3 regions of the Streptosporangium jomthongense genome follow, and region 1 is predicted to be linked to each of the others. Evidence: riboswitches for the same ligand, from Rfam matches in the RefSeq annotation. Region 1 holds a riboswitch; each other region holds the start of a gene.
What was found. A riboswitch is a leader RNA that binds a small molecule or an ion and turns the genes downstream of it on or off. The one in region 1 is predicted to bind S-adenosylmethionine.
Positions count from the first base shown of each region.

Region 2: it holds a riboswitch for S-adenosylmethionine, as region 1 does, so the genes downstream of both, thrC (threonine synthase) here and ACFOYY_RS07520 (aminotransferase class V-fold PLP-dependent enzyme) in region 1, are expected to answer to the same signal.
Region 3: it holds a riboswitch for S-adenosylmethionine, as region 1 does, so the genes downstream of both, ACFOYY_RS16330 (glutathione S-transferase C-terminal domain-containing protein) here and ACFOYY_RS07520 (aminotransferase class V-fold PLP-dependent enzyme) in region 1, are expected to answer to the same signal.

Region 1 covers NZ_JBHSBC010000005.1:19,028-24,406, forward strand. The annotation lists gene ACFOYY_RS07505 (acyltransferase family protein) at 81-1,148, shown strand; gene ACFOYY_RS07510 (cytochrome P450) at 1,153-2,349, opposite strand; gene ACFOYY_RS07515 (TerC family protein) at 2,359-3,159, opposite strand; SAM riboswitch class IV at 3,288-3,403, shown strand; gene ACFOYY_RS07520 (aminotransferase class V-fold PLP-dependent enzyme) at 3,455-4,756, shown strand; gene ACFOYY_RS07525 (NADH-quinone oxidoreductase subunit D) at 4,774-5,379, shown strand, end outside.
Region 2 covers NZ_JBHSBC010000048.1:187,742-193,120, forward strand. The annotation lists gene groL (chaperonin GroEL) at 1-137, opposite strand, end outside; gene ACFOYY_RS36690 (cold-shock protein) at 461-661, opposite strand; gene ACFOYY_RS36695 (MoaD/ThiS family protein) at 1,052-1,327, opposite strand; gene thrC (threonine synthase) at 1,349-2,611, opposite strand; SAM riboswitch class I at 2,626-2,768, opposite strand; gene ACFOYY_RS36705 (RNA polymerase sigma factor) at 2,882-3,442, opposite strand; gene ACFOYY_RS36710 (alpha,alpha-trehalose-phosphate synthase (UDP-forming)) at 3,548-4,972, shown strand; gene ACFOYY_RS36715 (MFS transporter) at 5,036-5,379, shown strand, end outside.
Region 3 covers NZ_JBHSBC010000014.1:345,884-351,262, forward strand. The annotation lists gene ACFOYY_RS16305 (hypothetical protein) at 1-26, shown strand, start outside; gene ACFOYY_RS16310 (YtxH domain-containing protein) at 117-428, opposite strand; tRNA gene ACFOYY_RS16315 (tRNA-Asn) at 594-669, shown strand; gene ACFOYY_RS16320 (nitric oxide synthase oxygenase) at 1,066-2,175, shown strand; gene ACFOYY_RS16325 (DUF402 domain-containing protein) at 2,184-2,696, opposite strand; SAM riboswitch class IV at 2,749-2,861, shown strand; gene ACFOYY_RS16330 (glutathione S-transferase C-terminal domain-containing protein) at 2,898-3,839, shown strand; gene ACFOYY_RS16335 (FAD/NAD(P)-binding protein) at 3,868-5,379, shown strand, end outside.

The DNA of each region.
Region 1 (5,379 bases):
TTCTACTTGGTGTGATCCCGCCATGCCGGTCCACGGCGTCGGCCGACAGCGACCGTGACGAGGTTCGCGTGAAAGAGACCATGGCTCCTCCCGCGGCCAGGGAAAAAGCCCCCCGCCTCCCCTCTCTGACGGGTTTGAGGTGGTTCGCGGCATTTGCTGTTTTCGGTTTTCATCTGTTCACCGGCGGCATAACGGATGACCCCGGAACACAGCGCTTTCTCGGGGCGGTCTTCTCCGCGGGCTCCTCCGGGGTGCCGTTCTTCTTCGTGCTGTCCGGCATGGTGCTGACCTGGTCGTCCAGGCCGGGAGACCGGGCGTGGGCGTTCTGGCGGCGACGGGCCGCCAGGATCGTCCCGAGTCACATGGTCACCTGGATCGCCGTCCTGGCCCTGTTGACCGTGGCGGGACGCGCCGTGGCGCCGGGACCGGCCGTGAGCGGATTTTTCCTCCTTCAGGCCTGGGCACCGGACGAAACCTATTACTTCGGCGGCAACACCCCTTCCTGGTCACTCTCCTGCGAAATGGCGTTTTATGCGGTTTTCCCGCTTCTGCTGCCGCTTCTTCGACGTATTCCAGGAAACCGGCTCCTGCTGACCTCGGCGGGGTTGTGGGCCGGAACATGGGTGGTCCCGTTTGTCAGCTTCTCGATGCCGGAAAGCATCGGTTACTGGTTCGTCTGGATCTTCCCGGTGACCAGGGCACTGGAGTTCGCACTCGGCATGACCGTGGCGCTGATGGTCAAGGAAGGCCGCTGGCGGGGACCCGGCCTGCCCGTGGCCGTCGTCCTGGTCCTGGTCGCCTACGCGACCGTCCCGCTGGTCTGGCAGCGCGCGGGCTGGGTGGCGTGGATGGCGGGACCGTTCGCCGTGCTGATCGCCGCCGCCGCGACGGCCGACGTGCGCGAGAAGCGTTCGCCGCTGCGCCTGCCCGTCCTGGTCTGGCTCGGGGAGATCTCCTTTGCCTTCTACCTGGTGCACCAGCCGACGATCAGCCTGGTCAACCGGGTGCTCGGGCGCACCCCGGCGCACGCGCTCCTGGTGACGCTGACGGCGCTGCCGCTGGCCGTACTGCTGGCCTGGGCGCTGCACCGCCTCGTCGAGCGGCCCGCCGAGCGCCTGTTGTCAGGCGGGCGCCCGGGGGCCGCGTGAGGCCTCAGACCCGTGTCTCCAGAGCCGTCAGGCCCCGGATGACGTAGCCGGGGTTCCAGGTGGGCTCGGTGGCGAGTTCCATCCGGGGAGCCAGGCGCAGCAGGGCGCCGAACGACTCGGCCAGCTCGATCCTGGCCAGCGGGGCGCCCAGACAGAAGTGGATGCCCGCGCCGAAGGAGATGTGTGGGTTCTCCGTACGGCCGAGGTCGAGGCGGTCGGGGTCGGCGAACACCTCGGGGTCCCGGTTGGCCGATCCGAACAGCAACGCCACCTCCGCGCCACGCGGGATGTTCACCCCGCCGACCGAGATGTCCTCAAGGACCCAGCGCTCGAACATCTGCAGCGGGGTGTCCCAACGCATCAGCTCCTCGATCGCCGTGGGCAGCAGGCCGTGGTCGGCGCGCAGCCGTTCCAGCTCGGCCGGGTTGCGGAACAGCGACCACCAGCCGATTCCGGTGACGTTGACGGTCGCCTCGTGACCCGCGTTGAGCAGCAGCACACAGGTGCCGACCAGTTCCTCCTCGGTCAGGGTGTCACCGCCGTCGGCGACCAGGGCCAGGGCGCTGATCAGGTCGTCGCCGGGGTTCGCCCGGCGGGCGCGGGCCAGCTCCGACAGGTAGCCGGAGAACTCCTCCGCCGCCCGTACGGCGGTGCGCTGCGTCTCGGGCGACGGGTTGAGCTCATACATCCCGCAGATGTCGGCCGACCAGGGCCGCAGCAGGTGCCGGTCCGCCTCGGGGACGCCGAGCATCTCGGCGATCACGGTCACCGGGAGCGGTTCGGCGACCTCCGCGATGAGGTCGCCGCCGCCACGTGCCACGAAGTCCTCGACCAGCCCCGTGGCGATCGAGGCGACCTTGGGCCGCAGCGCCTCGACCATCCGCGGGGTGAACGCCCGGGAGACCAGGCGGCGCAGGCGGGTGTGGACAGGCGGCTCGACGTCGAGCATCCCGGCCCTGACCACCCGCCAGAACGGGTCGAGGAAGGGCGGCTCCTCCGGCCTGCCGAACTCGGCGTGCGTGGCCACGTGCAGGTAGGACCGGCCGAGTCTCCGGTCGCGCAGCAACGCGTTGACGTCGGCGTGCCGGGCGACCAGCCACTGGCCCGTCGGCTCGAAGAAGGTGACCGGCCGCTGTCTCAGCTCGGCGTAGGCGTCATAGGGGTAGGCGACGAATTCCGGACTCCATGGGTCAAAACGCACAAACCCATGCTAGGGCTCCGGAGTCTTCTCGACGGCCCGGGAACGACGGCGGGCCCGGATGTTGAGCAGCTCGACCACCAGCGAGAACGCCATCGCGAAGTAGATGTAGCCCTTGGAGATGTGCTGTCCGAAACCCTCCGCGAGCAGCACGACGCCGATCAGCACCAGGAACGACAGCGCCAGCATCTTGATCGTCGGGTGCTTGTCCACGAAACGGCTGATCGGCCCCGAGGCGAAGAGCATCACCACGACCGCGACGATGACCGCGATGACCATGATGGCCAGCTCGTCGACCATGCCGACCGCGGTGATCACCGAGTCGAGGGAGAAGACGATGTCCAGCACCATGATCTGCAGGATCACCATGCCGAAGGAGGCCGCCGCCTTCCGGCCGCCGGAGTGGTCCTCGCCGTTCTCGGTGTGGCCGTGGATCTCGTGAACGCTCTTGACCAGCAGGAACAGCCCGCCGAGGATCAGGATCAGGTCGCGTCCCGATATCTCGTGCCCGAAGATCTCAAAGAGCGGGGCGGTGAGCCGTACCACCCAGGACAGGGCGAGCAGCAGCGCCAGGCGGCTGACCAGGGCGGCGAGCAGGCCCAGTCTGCGGGCGTTGTCACGCTGTTCCGGCGGGAGTTTCCCCGCCAGGATCGAGATGAAGATGATGTTGTCGATGCCCAGCACGATCTCCAGAGCGATCAGCGTGAGCAGACCTATCCAGCTCGCCGGGTCGGCCACCCAGTCCATCGGGTCCTCCAGTTTCGGTGGGGAGAGCGCCGCCCGCGCGCGGCGCGTGACCTGACGGGCGTTCACGGTCACAGCTCCAGACGATCGGACAGAACCGGAAGTTCCTCAGGATCACCGCCGAAACTCCAGCCCTCCGGACCCCTTCCCGCAGACTTGCCAAGCACCGCCTCTGTGTGGGTATAGTCCGGTTCGTAGGTCATGAGTGCCAGCGACAAGCCCCGGCTAGCTGGCCGGCAACCCTCGCGTCCGCGGCGGGGTGCCCCGGGTGAGGACCTGGTCCGGCACGAGGTGTGCCGGGCAAGCGCGGGCTCCAGCACCAAGGCCATGGCTTGGGGTCCGATGACCTCCAAGGAGCTTTGGCGTGTCCGCACTGACGATCTTCACCTCCGCCGCCGCCGCCGAGACCGTGACCGTCCCGGCGACCCGTGTCCCCGACGACCGGCCGATCCCCGCGGTCCTCGGCGCCGACCTTGAGGTGCCCGTCAGGGGCGGCAGGCTGGTGCCGTACGCCAACCTCGACTACGCCGCCAGCGCCCCCTGTCTTGAGCCGGTGAGCGCCGCCGTCGCCGCCGCGCTCCCGGCCTACTCCAGCGTCCACCGCGGCGCCGGATACGCCTCCCAGCTGACCACCGCCCGCTACGAGCAGGCCAGGCACACCGTGCGGGCCTTCGTCGGGGCCCGCCCCGATGACGCGGTGATCTTCACGAGGAACACCACCGACGCCACCAACCTGCTGGCCCGCAGCCTGCCCGCCGGGACCACCGTGGTGGTCTTCGAGACCGAGCACCACGCCTCGCTCCTGCCCTGGGCCGACGTCGTACGGCTGCCCGCCCCGGCCTTCCCCGGTGAGGCCGTCCGCGCCGCCGACGACGCGCTGGCCGCGATCGACGGCCCCAAGCTGCTGGTCGTCACCGCCGCCTCCAACGTGACCGGCGAGCTGTGGCCGATCGCCGCGCTGGCCCACATCGCCCACCGCCACGGCGCCCGCGTCCTGGTCGACGCCGCCCAGCTCGTCCCGCACCGCCGCCTCAACCTGACCGCGCTCGACTTGGACTACGTGGTCTTCTCCGGTCACAAGCTCTACGCCCCGTTCGGCACCGGCGCGCTGATCGGCCGCTCCGACTGGCTCTCGGTCGCCGAGCCGTACCTCCGGGGCGGCGGGGCCGTCAGGGCCGTCGAGGACGAGACGACCGACTGGCACGACGACCCCGAGGCCCGTCACGAGGCGGGCACGCCGAACGTGCTGGGCGCCATCGCGCTGGCCGCCGCCTGCGACGCGCTGAGCGCGACCGGCTGGGACGTGCTGGTGCGCGAGGAGGAGCGTCTGCTGGCCCGCCTGCGCACCGGTCTGGCCGGGATCGAGGGTGTGCACGAGCTGTCCCTGTGGGGCCCCGACCACGCCCGCGTCGGCATCGTCTCCTTCGTCGTGGACGGCTTCACCGCCCGTGAGGTGGCCGAGACGCTGTCCGGCGAGTACGGCATCGGCGTGCGGGACGGCAAGTTCTGCGCCCACCCCTTCGTCAGGCACCTGCTCGGCGCCAAGGACGGCGGCTGCGACGACGTCACCGCCTCCGCGGTGCGCGCCTCCATCGGCGTCGGCAGCACCACCGAGCACGTCGACCGTCTCGTCGAGGCCCTGCGGGATCTCGTCACGCGCCGCTGACGTGACAGCATGGGGCTATGACTGAGCCCCGGGAAGTGAACGTGGGGATCGGGGCCGGAGCCGACGCCGTCGCGGGAGCGGCGGCGGCCGGCAAGGAGCTGGCCACCGAGGACATGGTCCTGAACATCGGCCCGCAGCACCCCTCGACCCACGGCGTGCTACGCCTGCGCCTGACGCTGGACGGCGAACGGATCAGCGCCGCCGAGCCGATCGTCGGCTACATGCACCGGGGCGCGGAGAAACTGTTCGAGGTCAGGGACTACCGGCAGATCATCGTGCTGGCCAACCGGCACGACTGGCTGTCGGCGTTCGCCAACGAGCTGGGCGTCGTGCTCGCGGTCGAGCGGATGCTCGGCATGGAGGTCCCCGTCAGGGCCGTGTGGGCGCGCACCCTGATGGCCGAGCTGAACCGGGTGCTCAGCCACCTGATGTTCCTCGGCTCCTACCCCCTCGAACTGGGCGCGATCACCCCCGTCTTCTACGCCTTCCGCGAGCGCGAGACCCTCCAGGCCGTGATGGAGGAGATCTCCGGCGGCCGGATGCACTACATGTTCAACCGGGTCGGCGGCCTCAAGGAGGACCTGCCGTACGGCTGGCTCGACCGGGTGACCCTGGCCGTCGCC
Region 2 (5,379 bases), on a different contig from region 1:
GCGCCCCACTTCTTCTCCAGCACGACGTTGCGGCCCTTGGGGCCGAGGGTCACCTTGACAGCGTCCGCGAGCTGGTTCATGCCACGCTCGAGACCGCGCCTGGCGTCCTCGTCAAACGAGATCATCTTGGCTGCCATACGGCTAGACCTCCCAAACACAGGGTGGCTTGCACCAGACCGAGGCGACGCCCGCGACGGCATACGGGCCCGCGACTCCGTTCGGCGGGCCCCATCGTCTCGATCCAGGTTTGGCACTCTCCAATGAGGAGTGCTAACCACTGTTTAGCACTCTCCCCCGACGAGTGCAAGCCAAGGACCTTTGACCTGAGTGTCAGCTTAGGCGAAGGCCCGGCCCGCCGATGGGAGCGACGAGCCGGGCCGACATGCCGAGGGCGATCCGCGCGAACTGCGCTGCCGCGGGATGCGCCAGCGGGTTCCCGACGAGCTGACGGAGGACGAGATCAGACCGTCCGGACCGATTCCGCCTGAGGTCCCTTCTGTCCCTGCGTGATCTCGAACTCGACCCTCTGGCCCTGTTCGAGCGCACGGTAGCCATCCATCATGATCGCGGAGTAATGGACGAAAACATCCTTACCACCGTCTACCGCGATGAAGCCGTAGCCCTTGTCCGCGTTGAACCATTTGACGGTGCCTTGCGCCACTTCCGACTCCTCTTACTGGGCTTGAGGACGTCGCCCATTCCTCTCGCGAGGTCCTCAATCTCCGAGGCGGAGACATCGCCTACGTCGATCGCCCTCGACCATACCTGTGAGAGCCCGTGGGGCAACAGAGTCAACCAGCAAACTACCGCTTTACGGACGCATTCAACACGCCAACATAGTTTTGCTATCACTACTAGTTAGTTAAATATTACATTATGTCTTCGCACAAAAATGTGAGCTTGCATCACAAAAGACGACACCCGCACGCGGCCAGGCCGGTGCGGGTGTCGTGAGGGTGTTCTAGGGGCGCCGTTCCATGACAGTGGACGACATCGGGCCCCGGGAGGCCGCCCAGGGCCCGCCCAGGGCCCCGCGCGGCCTCCGCCGGGATCAGCCTCCGGCGACCGCCGGAATGATGGAGACCTGAACGCCGGACGGCGTCACCGTGTCGAGGTTGTCGGCGAAACGGACATCCTCATCACCGACATAGACGTTCACAAAACGGCGAATCTTGCCCGTTTCATCGAGAATACGGGCACCGATCCCGGGGAAGTCGGCGTCGAGCTTCTGCAGAACCTCACGCAGGGTCCCGCCCTCGCCGTTCACCTCGGCCGCGCCGCCGGTGTACGTACGGAGAATCGTCGGAATCCGTACAGAAACACTCATAATTCAGTACCTTTCAGAGCTCTAGGCGACGACAGCGCGGAACGCGTCGAGTGAGGGCCGGATGACAGCGGTGGGACGTGCCTGGTCAGCGACCGCGTCAAGGGTCTTCAGGCCGTCACCTGTGTTGAGGACCACGGTCTCCGCGTCGGGGTCGAGCCGACCCGACTCGACCAGCTTGCGCAGCACCCCGACGGTGACACCGCCCGCCGTCTCGGCGAAGATGCCCTCCGTCCTGGCGAGCAGGCGGATGGCGTCCACGATCTCGGGGTCGGTGACGTCCTCGACCCCGCCGCCGGTGCGCCTGGCGATGTCGAGCACGTAGGGCCCGTCAGCCGGGTTGCCGATGGCCAGCGACTTGGCGATCGTGTCGGGCTTGACGGGGCGGATCACGTCGTGGCCCGCCTTGTAGGCCGCGGAGACCGGGGAGCACCCCTCGGCCTGGGCGCCGAAGATCTTGTACGGCGTGTCCTCGACGAGACCGAGGGCGATCAGCTCCTTGAACGCCTTGTCGATCTTCGTGAGCTGGGAGCCGGAGGCGACCGGGATGACGATCTGGTCGGGGATCCGCCAGCCGAGCTGCTCGGCGATCTCGTAGGCCAGGGTCTTGGAGCCCTCGGCGTAGTAGGGCCTGAGGTTGACGTTGACGAAGCCCCACTTGTCGCCGAGCTCGTCACCGATGAGCTCGGAGCAGAAGCGGTTGACGTCGTCGTAGGTGCCGTCGATGCCGATCAGCTTGCCGCCGTACACGGAGGCCATGACGATCTTGCCCTGTTCGAGGTCGGCGGGGATGAACACGCAGGCGTCGAGCCCGGTCCTGGCGGCGGCGGAGGTCACCGCGCCCGCCAGGTTGCCGGTCGAGGAGCAGGACAGGGTGTGGAAGCCGAAGTTCCTGGCCGCCTCGACGGCGATGGCGACCACGCGGTCCTTGAAGGAGTGCGTGGGGTTGCCCGAGTCGTCCTTCACGTGCAGCGAGCGCAGGCCCAGCTCACGCGCCAGGTTGTCGGCCTTGACGAGCCTGGTCCAGCCGGGCTCGGTGTTGGGCTTGGAGGCGACGTCCGCCGGGACGGGCAGGAGGGAGCGGTAGCGCCAGATGTTGGCCGGCCCCTGCGAGATCTGTTCCCGGGTGACGTTCCCGAAGTCGTAGGCGATCTCAAGGGGCCCGAAACACTCGATACAGGCGAAGCTGGGACCGAGGTCGTAGCGGGCACCACACTCACGACAGGAGAGAGCGACGGCGGGACCGAAGTCAAGAGCGGTGGTGGTTGCGGTGTTCGCGAGCGCCATGAAGCGAGGCCTTTCCCTCATCTTCGTCTGCGACCACCCTGGTCACAGACCGGAATTGGCACCTGTCCCGGTCGACCCCTCGCCAGATCGCGAGTCTTGAACCGGGAGGGTTGCCGGGGCTTCGCAGGGCCGGTCCCTCCACCCCTCTGGATGAGCAATGTTCAGTTGTGGACCTGACATGCAGGTCTCAAGCACTCTACCTCGCCTTGTGCCCCTCCTGACCAGTTGTCTCACCAAACGAGATGAAGTGTGTCATTAACCGGACAAACCTCAGAAGCCGTAGGCGTCGCCGAGCGCTCCCTGGACGTACTTGCGGGCCTGGTGGATGCGCGACTTGGCGGTGCCGAGGGGGATGCCGAGCTGCTCGGCGACCTCGTTGTAGTCGAGCTGGCAGATGTCGCGCAGCACCAGCGCCTGGGCCAGGTCGGGCTTGTCCGCCTCAAGGGCCTCCATCGCGTCGAGCAGGTCGAGGCGGGAGCCCGCGATCACACTCACCCTGGCGACGTCGGGCTTGTTGTGCAGCGGCAACTCCTCCGAGCTCTGCTCGGCGGAACGCCGTTTGAGCGAGCGGTAGGTGGTGCGCGCGCAGTTGGCGGTCACGATGTGCAGCCACGTGCTGAACCGCGCCCGCCCCTCGAACCTGGCGATGTTGCGGGCCACGGCGAGCAGGGTGTCCTGACAGGCCTCCTCGGCGTCCTGCCGGTAGGGGAGGATCCGCCCGCAGTGCCGTAGCACCTCGGGCTCGATCCGCTTCAGCAGTTCGCCCAGTGCCCGGTGGTCGCCTCCGGCGGCCGCACGGGCAAGTTCCTCGGTCGTCTCGTCCAGCGCCATCACGGGTTCCCATCAACGGTCACGGTCGCTCGACATCCTATGGTCGCCGGTTATCGTTTGGTTAACCTTCGGGACAAGCCACGTCCTCCCGGGCGAGGAGGTCAGATGAGTGGGATTTTGGTGGCCTCGAACCGCGGCCCGGTCTCCTTCACCATGTCGGAGGGCGGCGCGCTGAGCATGCGCAGGGGTGGCGGCGGCCTGGTCTCCGGCCTGTCCGAGGTGTCCAAGGAGCTCGACGTCCTGTGGGTCTGCGCCGCCCTGTCCGACGGCGACCGCGGTGCCGTACGGCTCGCTCCCGGGGGGCGGCTCGACCAGGCGGGATACGAGACCGGGGCGCTGCGGATGCTCGACATCCCCCCGGCGACCTTCCAGCGGGCCTACAACGCGGTCGCCAACTCGACCCTGTGGTTCGTCCACCACCTGCTCTACGACACCCCGAACAGGCCGCACTTCGACGCCAGGTTCGGCAGGGAGTGGGAGTCCTACCAGGCCTACAACGAGGCGTTCGCGATGGCGCTGGCCGAGGAGGCCTCGCACGGCGCCAAGGTCATGGTGCAGGACTACCACCTGGCCCTGGTCCCGGCGATGCTCAGGAGCGAACGGCCCGACCTGCGCGTCTCCCACTTCTCCCACACGCCCTGGGCCCCTCCCGAGTACTTCGGTCTGCTGCCCGACGAGGTCGCCGCCGAGTTGCTTGAGGGCATCCTGGGCGCCGACCAGGCGGGTTTCCTGACCGACCGCTGGGCCGGGGCCTTCATGGACTGCTGCGAGAGCGTCCTGGACGCGCGGGTCGAGCGCGCGGGCCGTACGGTGACCCACGCGGGCCGGACCACCCGGATCGGCGTGCACGGCCTGGGTGTGGACGGCCGGGCGCTGTGGGAACGCGCCCGCGAGCCCGACGTCGAGTCCCACATGGCCGCCCTGCGCGAGCTGGTCGGCGACCGCAGGCTGATCGTGCGCATCGACAGGACCGAGCTGTCGAAGAACATCGTCAGGGGCCTGATCGCCTACCGGGAGTTCCTCGCGGCGCACCCCGAGTGGCACGGCAGGGTCGTGCACCTGGCCTTCGCCTACCCCTCCCGCCACGACCTGCCCGAATACCGTGAGTACACCGCGGCGGTGCAGCGTTGCGCCTCGGAGATCGAGGACGAGTACGCCACCGAGGACTGGGATCCGCTGATCCTCAACGTCCAGGACGACTATCCCCGGTCGCTGGCCGCCTACCGGCTGGCCGACGTGATGCTGGTCAACCCGATCCGCGACGGGATGAACCTGGTGGCCAAGGAGGGGCCGGTGCTGTCCCCGAACAGCGCTCTGGTCCTGTCGCGCGAGGCGGGGGCCGCGGCCGAGCTGGGCGCGGACGCGCTGCTGGTGAACCCCTACGACGTCTCGGCCACGGCGCGGGCCATCCACGAGGGCCTCGTCATGCCCGAGCACGAGCGCGCCGTCCGGGGGGACAGGCTGGCCCGTCTGGCGACCGCCCTTCCCCCGCAGCGCTGGTTCGCTGACCAGCTCGCCGCACTCGGCTGAGATTTTGCCCTGATATGAGATAGTTCAGGGGACTTCGCGCTTCATTGACGTTCGGGGGAACCCGTGACCGCCAGGCTCACCCGTGACCGTCCGACCTGGCTCGTCTACCTGCAGCTCGGTGTCTTCGCCACCTACCTGTACGGCCTCAGCGCCGCCCTGCCCATGCTCCGCGCCGAACTGGGCCTCTCGCAGACGGTCGCCGGGCTGCACGGCACCATGATGGCCGTCGGCGGCGTCCTGACCGGCCTCGCGCTGCCCCGGCTGACCCGCCGCCTCGGCACGCGCGTCACCGTCTGGACGGGCCTGACCGGGATGAACGTGGGGGTGCTGCTGGTCGTCCTCGGCCACACACCGCAGGTCACGCTCCTCGCGTACTGCCTGGCGGGCGGGATGGGCTCGATCAGTCT
Region 3 (5,379 bases), on a different contig from region 1:
AGACGCGCCGCAGTTTCGGCGTCTGAGGGCGCCCCACGACCGGCTTTTCTCGGTACGGAGCGCGAAAGGAGCCCGCGCGGGTCCGGTGGGCGCCGTGACCCGCGCGGGCGGCGGGATCAGTGGGGGGTGACGGCCTTCTCCTCCCGTGGCCATCCGGTGCCCGTTTCGTCGTGCTCTTCTGGTCCCCTGCCGTCGCGCGGCTGCAGGAACGGCAGTTTGTCCCTGGCCACGTCACTCACCTTCGTCCTGGCCACGTCGGTGGCCCTGGAAACCTGGGCGCCGACCAGCCCCGCGGCCTCCTGGACGGCGGGGTTGTCCGAGACCCGGCGCGCCATCCGCTTGAGCTGCTCATAGCGCTCCCGGCCTGCGCGGCTCCCAAGGATGTAGCCGACCGCGAGGCCTACACCGAACATCAGTCGGTAACGCATCTCCACCTCCACAAGCGTCCTGGGCGGGACCCTACCCGCGGATCGTGAGTTGTCTCGGCCCTACCCCGGAGCATCGATGCGACACACACTCCCGGAGTGCGCTAATCTATTCCTGCGCCGCAAGGAGCGGGGGAAAACCCCAGGTCCGAACAGCGCGAAGCACGATCCCGTGTAGCTCAATCGGCAGAGCAGCCGGCTGTTAACCGGCAGGTTATAGGTTCGAGTCCTATCGCGGGAGCCATCAGGAAGGCCCCGGGAGCACAGCTCCCGGGGCCTTCGCCGTTTCGTGTCCTATTTCGCGGACAAATCCCGGTGAATCACGGAAAATAGGGGGCGCATCGCCTCGTGTCCTTTCGCTCGCACTCGGTGACCGGGTCGTGGGCGCCGTACCGCAGTGGGATCACCGCCGGGCCGGAGACATCACGCGGGACATCACGCCGAGGGAACCGTGCCGCCCGGAACGGCATGCCGTACCCGTTAGACGTATACAGGTGGTTTTTCTGTGCCGACTTGGCCGAAACCCCGGCGCCAGACGCCGGCGAGGGAACAGGGAGCACGCGCGCAGGGCTATGCGGGGGCCCACCGGGACGACGGGAGGGCGCCGTGGCAGCCGCCTTCCCAACCGGTGGCCCCGCCGGTGGACGTGACGGCCGCCGAGGAGTTCCTGACGCTGTTCCACGAGGAGAACCCGGACGCGGGCCCTGTGAAGCCCAGGCTGCGCGAGGTGCGCGCCGAGATCGCCGCGACGGGGACCTACACCCACACGCCGAAGGAACTCGTCTTCGGCGCCCGGGTGGCCTGGCGCAACAGCGACAGGTGTATCGGGCGGTTGTACTGGAAGTCACTGCGGGTACGCGACCGGCGCCGGGTGAACACGGTCGAGGGGGTCGCCGTCGAGTGCGTCGACCATCTCCGTGAGGCCGTCTCCGACGGCCGGATCCGGCCGATGATCACGATCTTCGCCCAGGACCGGCCGGGGGCGCCGGGGCCGAGGATCTGGAACGAGCAGCTCATCCGTTACGCGGGGTACGCGATGGACGACGGTTCGGTCGTCGGCGATCCGCGCAACGCCGGGTTCACCACGATGGCCCGTAAACTCGGCTGGCCGGGCGGCCGGGGCACGCCCTTCGACGTGCTTCCCCTGGCGGTCTCGATGGGCGACGGGCCGCCTGTGCTGTCCACGATCCCCGGGGACGCGGTGCTAGAGGTGCCGCTGTCCCACCCGGCCTATCCGTGGTTCGAGCGGCTGGGGCTGCGCTGGCACGCCGTACCGGCGATCTCGAACATGTGCCTGGAGATCGGCGGGGTCTGCTACCGGGCCGCGCCGTTCAACGGCTGGTACATGGGGACCGAGATCGGGGCGCGCAATCTCGCGGACCCCGACCGCTACAACCTGGTGCCCCTGGTCGCCGCGCGGCTCGGCCTGGACACCCGTAACGAGCGTTCGCTGTGGCGCGACCACGCGCTGGTCGAGCTGAACGTGGCGGTCCTGTACTCCTTCGACAGGGCGGGGGTCACCATAACCGACCACCACGCCGAGTCCAGGCGCTTCCTGACGCACGTGGCGCGGGAGGAGAGCGCGGGCAGGATCTGCCCGGCCGACTGGAGCTGGATCGTCCCGCCCATCTCGGGGGCCGCGACCCCGGTCTTCCACCGGTACTACGACCAGGAGCGGCTCTCGCCGAACTTCGTCACCCACCCCGACTCCAGGGAGCGGTCGGCGGGCCGGTGGAGCCCGGGGCGGTGACGTCCTTCTCAGCGGTTCCCGGAGACCAGGGAGAGCCAGTGCGGAGGTGAGGCGAAGGGGGCCGTCCTGGCGGTGACGGCCTCCATCAGCGCGGCGGCCGAGGCGCGGGCGCCCTCCACGATCTCCCTGGGGTAGGCGTAGCGGACCTGGTGCTCCTCGAACTCGTCCTCGTCGTCCAGGAGCACCCGGCCGTCCTTGCGCATGCGGATCACGTCGAGGTCGAGGTCGACCATGGTCACCTCGTCGCCGTCCCAGCGCGGCACGGTCGAGACGTCACAGTAGATCTCGGCCTTGTACGGCGCCGCGTTGAAGGTGGCCGTCCACCAGGCGTCACGGGGGAAGAGGATCACGAACGGCTCGTCCCAGACGACGGGCGGCTCCTGCCCCCGCCTGCCGCTGCTGCCGGGCGGGCAGCCGACCCACACGCCGTGTTCGTCCTCGCCGAGGAGCAGGGCCGGGTGGTTCCAGTGCAGCGAGCCGTCGTACTTGCGGTAGACCACGCGGACGATCTCATGAGACATCCCCCGACTTTAAGGGTTGACAGAGATCTATGTATTTCCTACCGTCTAACTAGGTTAAGAGTGTCAGTGCAAAGCCCCGGCTCGCTGACCGGCAACCCTCGCACCGCGGCGGGGTGCCCCCGGGGAGGACCGGGTGGCACGGTCGGCGTGCCGCAAGCGCGGACCCGCACGGGTCACCGAGGCATGCCCTGGGAGTGTCACATGTCCGAGATCACACTCAACTACGCCAGCCCAGTGGACCTGGACACCCACGGCCGCTACCGGCCCGGTGGCAGGCCCGGCCCCCGCTACCCCTTCCAGGGACGGATCACCGCCGACGGCACCGGGGAGTTCCCCGCCGAGGCCGGGCGCTACCACCTCTACGTCGCGGCGGTCTGCCCCTACGCGCAGCGTACGGCGATCGTGCGTTCCCTCAAAGGGCTGCAGGACGTCGTCTCGCTGTCCTACGTGGACGACGAGCGGGACGGCAGGGGGTGGGCGTTCCGCGAGCGGCGCGGCGCCGACCCGGTCAACGGCTTCGCGACCCTCAGGCAGGTCTACGAGGCGACCGAACCCGGATTCGACGGACACGTCTCCGTGCCGGTGCTGTGGGACCAGTACGGGGGGCGCATCGTCAGCAACAACTTCCCGGACATCACCATCGACCTGGGCACACGCTTCGGCGGCGACCCCGAGGCCGACCTCTACCCCGAGGAACTGCGGCCCGAGATCGACGCGCTCAACGCGCGCGTCTACGAGTACGCCAACACCGCCGCGGGCCGGGTCTCCGCCGCCACGACCGAACCGGAGTACCACCGGGCGAGGAAGGCCGTGATCGGCTTCCTCGACGAACTCGACGCCAGGCTCGCCGGCCGCAGGTTCCTGTTCGGCTCCGCCGTCACCGAGTCCGACGTACGGCTCTGGCCCACCCTGGTCAGGTTCGACGTGAGCGACAACCCGTCGGCCAGGATCAGCGAGCGCCCGCTGACCGCCTTCCCCAACCTGTGGGACTACGCCAGGGACCTCTACCAGCACCCCGCCTTCCGCGAGAACACCGACCTCACCGTGCTCGCCTCCCCCACGGGGGAGACCGACCCGTGGCGGGTGCCGGTCGAGCCCGCCACCCCCGACTGGGACCTGCCCCATCGAAGAGCAGCGCTGTGACGGACCGTACGAGAGGGGAGTGGTCGGCGTGAGCGCCTCCATCGCGATCGTCGGCGCCGGGCCGACCGGCACCTGCCTGGTCGAGCGGATCTGCGCCAACGCCGCCGAACTGCTCAGCTGGCCGTCGCTCGACGTCCACGTGATCGACCCCTACCCGCCGGGCGGCGGCAGGGTCTGGCGCGAGCGGCAACCCGACCTGCTCTGGATGAACTCCGCCGCCGCCGACGTGACGCTCTTCACCGACGAGTCCGTCCGGTGCGTCGGCCCGATCCGCCCCGGCCCCTCGCTGGCCGAGTGGCTTGGCTGCGACCCCGGACGCTTCGTCCCCCGGCCCGTGCAGAACGCCTACCTCACCCACGCCTTCCGGCGAGCCGTGGACACCGCCCCCCGCGGTGTCCGGGTGCACGTGCACCGGACCCGGGCACTCGACCTGACCGACGTCCCGGGAGGCCAGGCCGTACTGCTTGAGGACGGGACGACCCTTGAGGTGGGCGCCGTGATCCTCGCGCAGGGACACGGCGACGTCACCCCGGCGGCGGAGGAACGCGGGCTGACGGCCCTGGCAAGGGAGAGCGGCCTGCGCTACCTGCCGACCGGCTACACCGCGGACCTCGACCTCGGCCTGGACCGGCTGCCCGCCGGCGAACCGGTGATCGTGCGCGGCCTGGGACTGGCCTTCGTCGACCTGATGGTGCTGCTCACCTCGGGAAGGGGCGGCCGGTTCGTCAGGGAACACGACGGGGAGCTCGTCTACCTGCCCAGCGGGCGGGAACCGCTGCTGCACGTGGGGTCACGGCGCGGTGTGCCGTACCACGCCAAGACCGCCTACCGCTTCCAGGGGCTCCGGCCGCCCGCGCCGCGCTTCCTGACGGCGGGGGCGCTGGGGGAGGGGCCGTGGAACTTCCGGCGGGACGTGTGGCCCCTGGCCGCCAAGGAACTCGCCTTCGCCTACTACCACGAACTCCTCAACAGCCATCCGAAACGGGTCAGGACCGGTTGGCCGGAGTTCGCCGAACGGTTCGCCGCAGAGGAATGGCGCAGCCCCGGGATGCGGCTGCTGATCCGCAAGGCCGTACCCCGGCACGCCGACCGGCTCGACCTGGACCGGCTCGACCGGCCGCTGGAGCGGATCCGCTTCGGCGACCAGGCGGGACTGCGGCGGTGGATGGACGGCTACATGGCCGCCGACCTGCAACGACGCTCCGACTCCGCGTACAGTGCCGACCACGCCCTGATCCTCGGATTACTGTCCGTCAACGGCGTCCTCGCCGAACGGGGAATCTCCGACCGGTGGTTCGAGGGCTTCTTCAGCTACGTCGCCAGCGGCCCGCCCGGCCCCCGGCTTGAGGAGCTCAAGGCCCTGGCCAGGGCGGGCGTGGTCACCTTCCTCGGCGCCGACGTCAGGGTCGAGCACCGCGGCGGGCGATGGGTCGCGCAGAGCCCCACCCTGCCCGGCGCCGTCACCGCCAGGTCCCTCGTCGAGGCCAGGCTGCCCGCACCCAGCGTGAGCCGCTCGACCGACCCGCTGATCTCCGCGCTG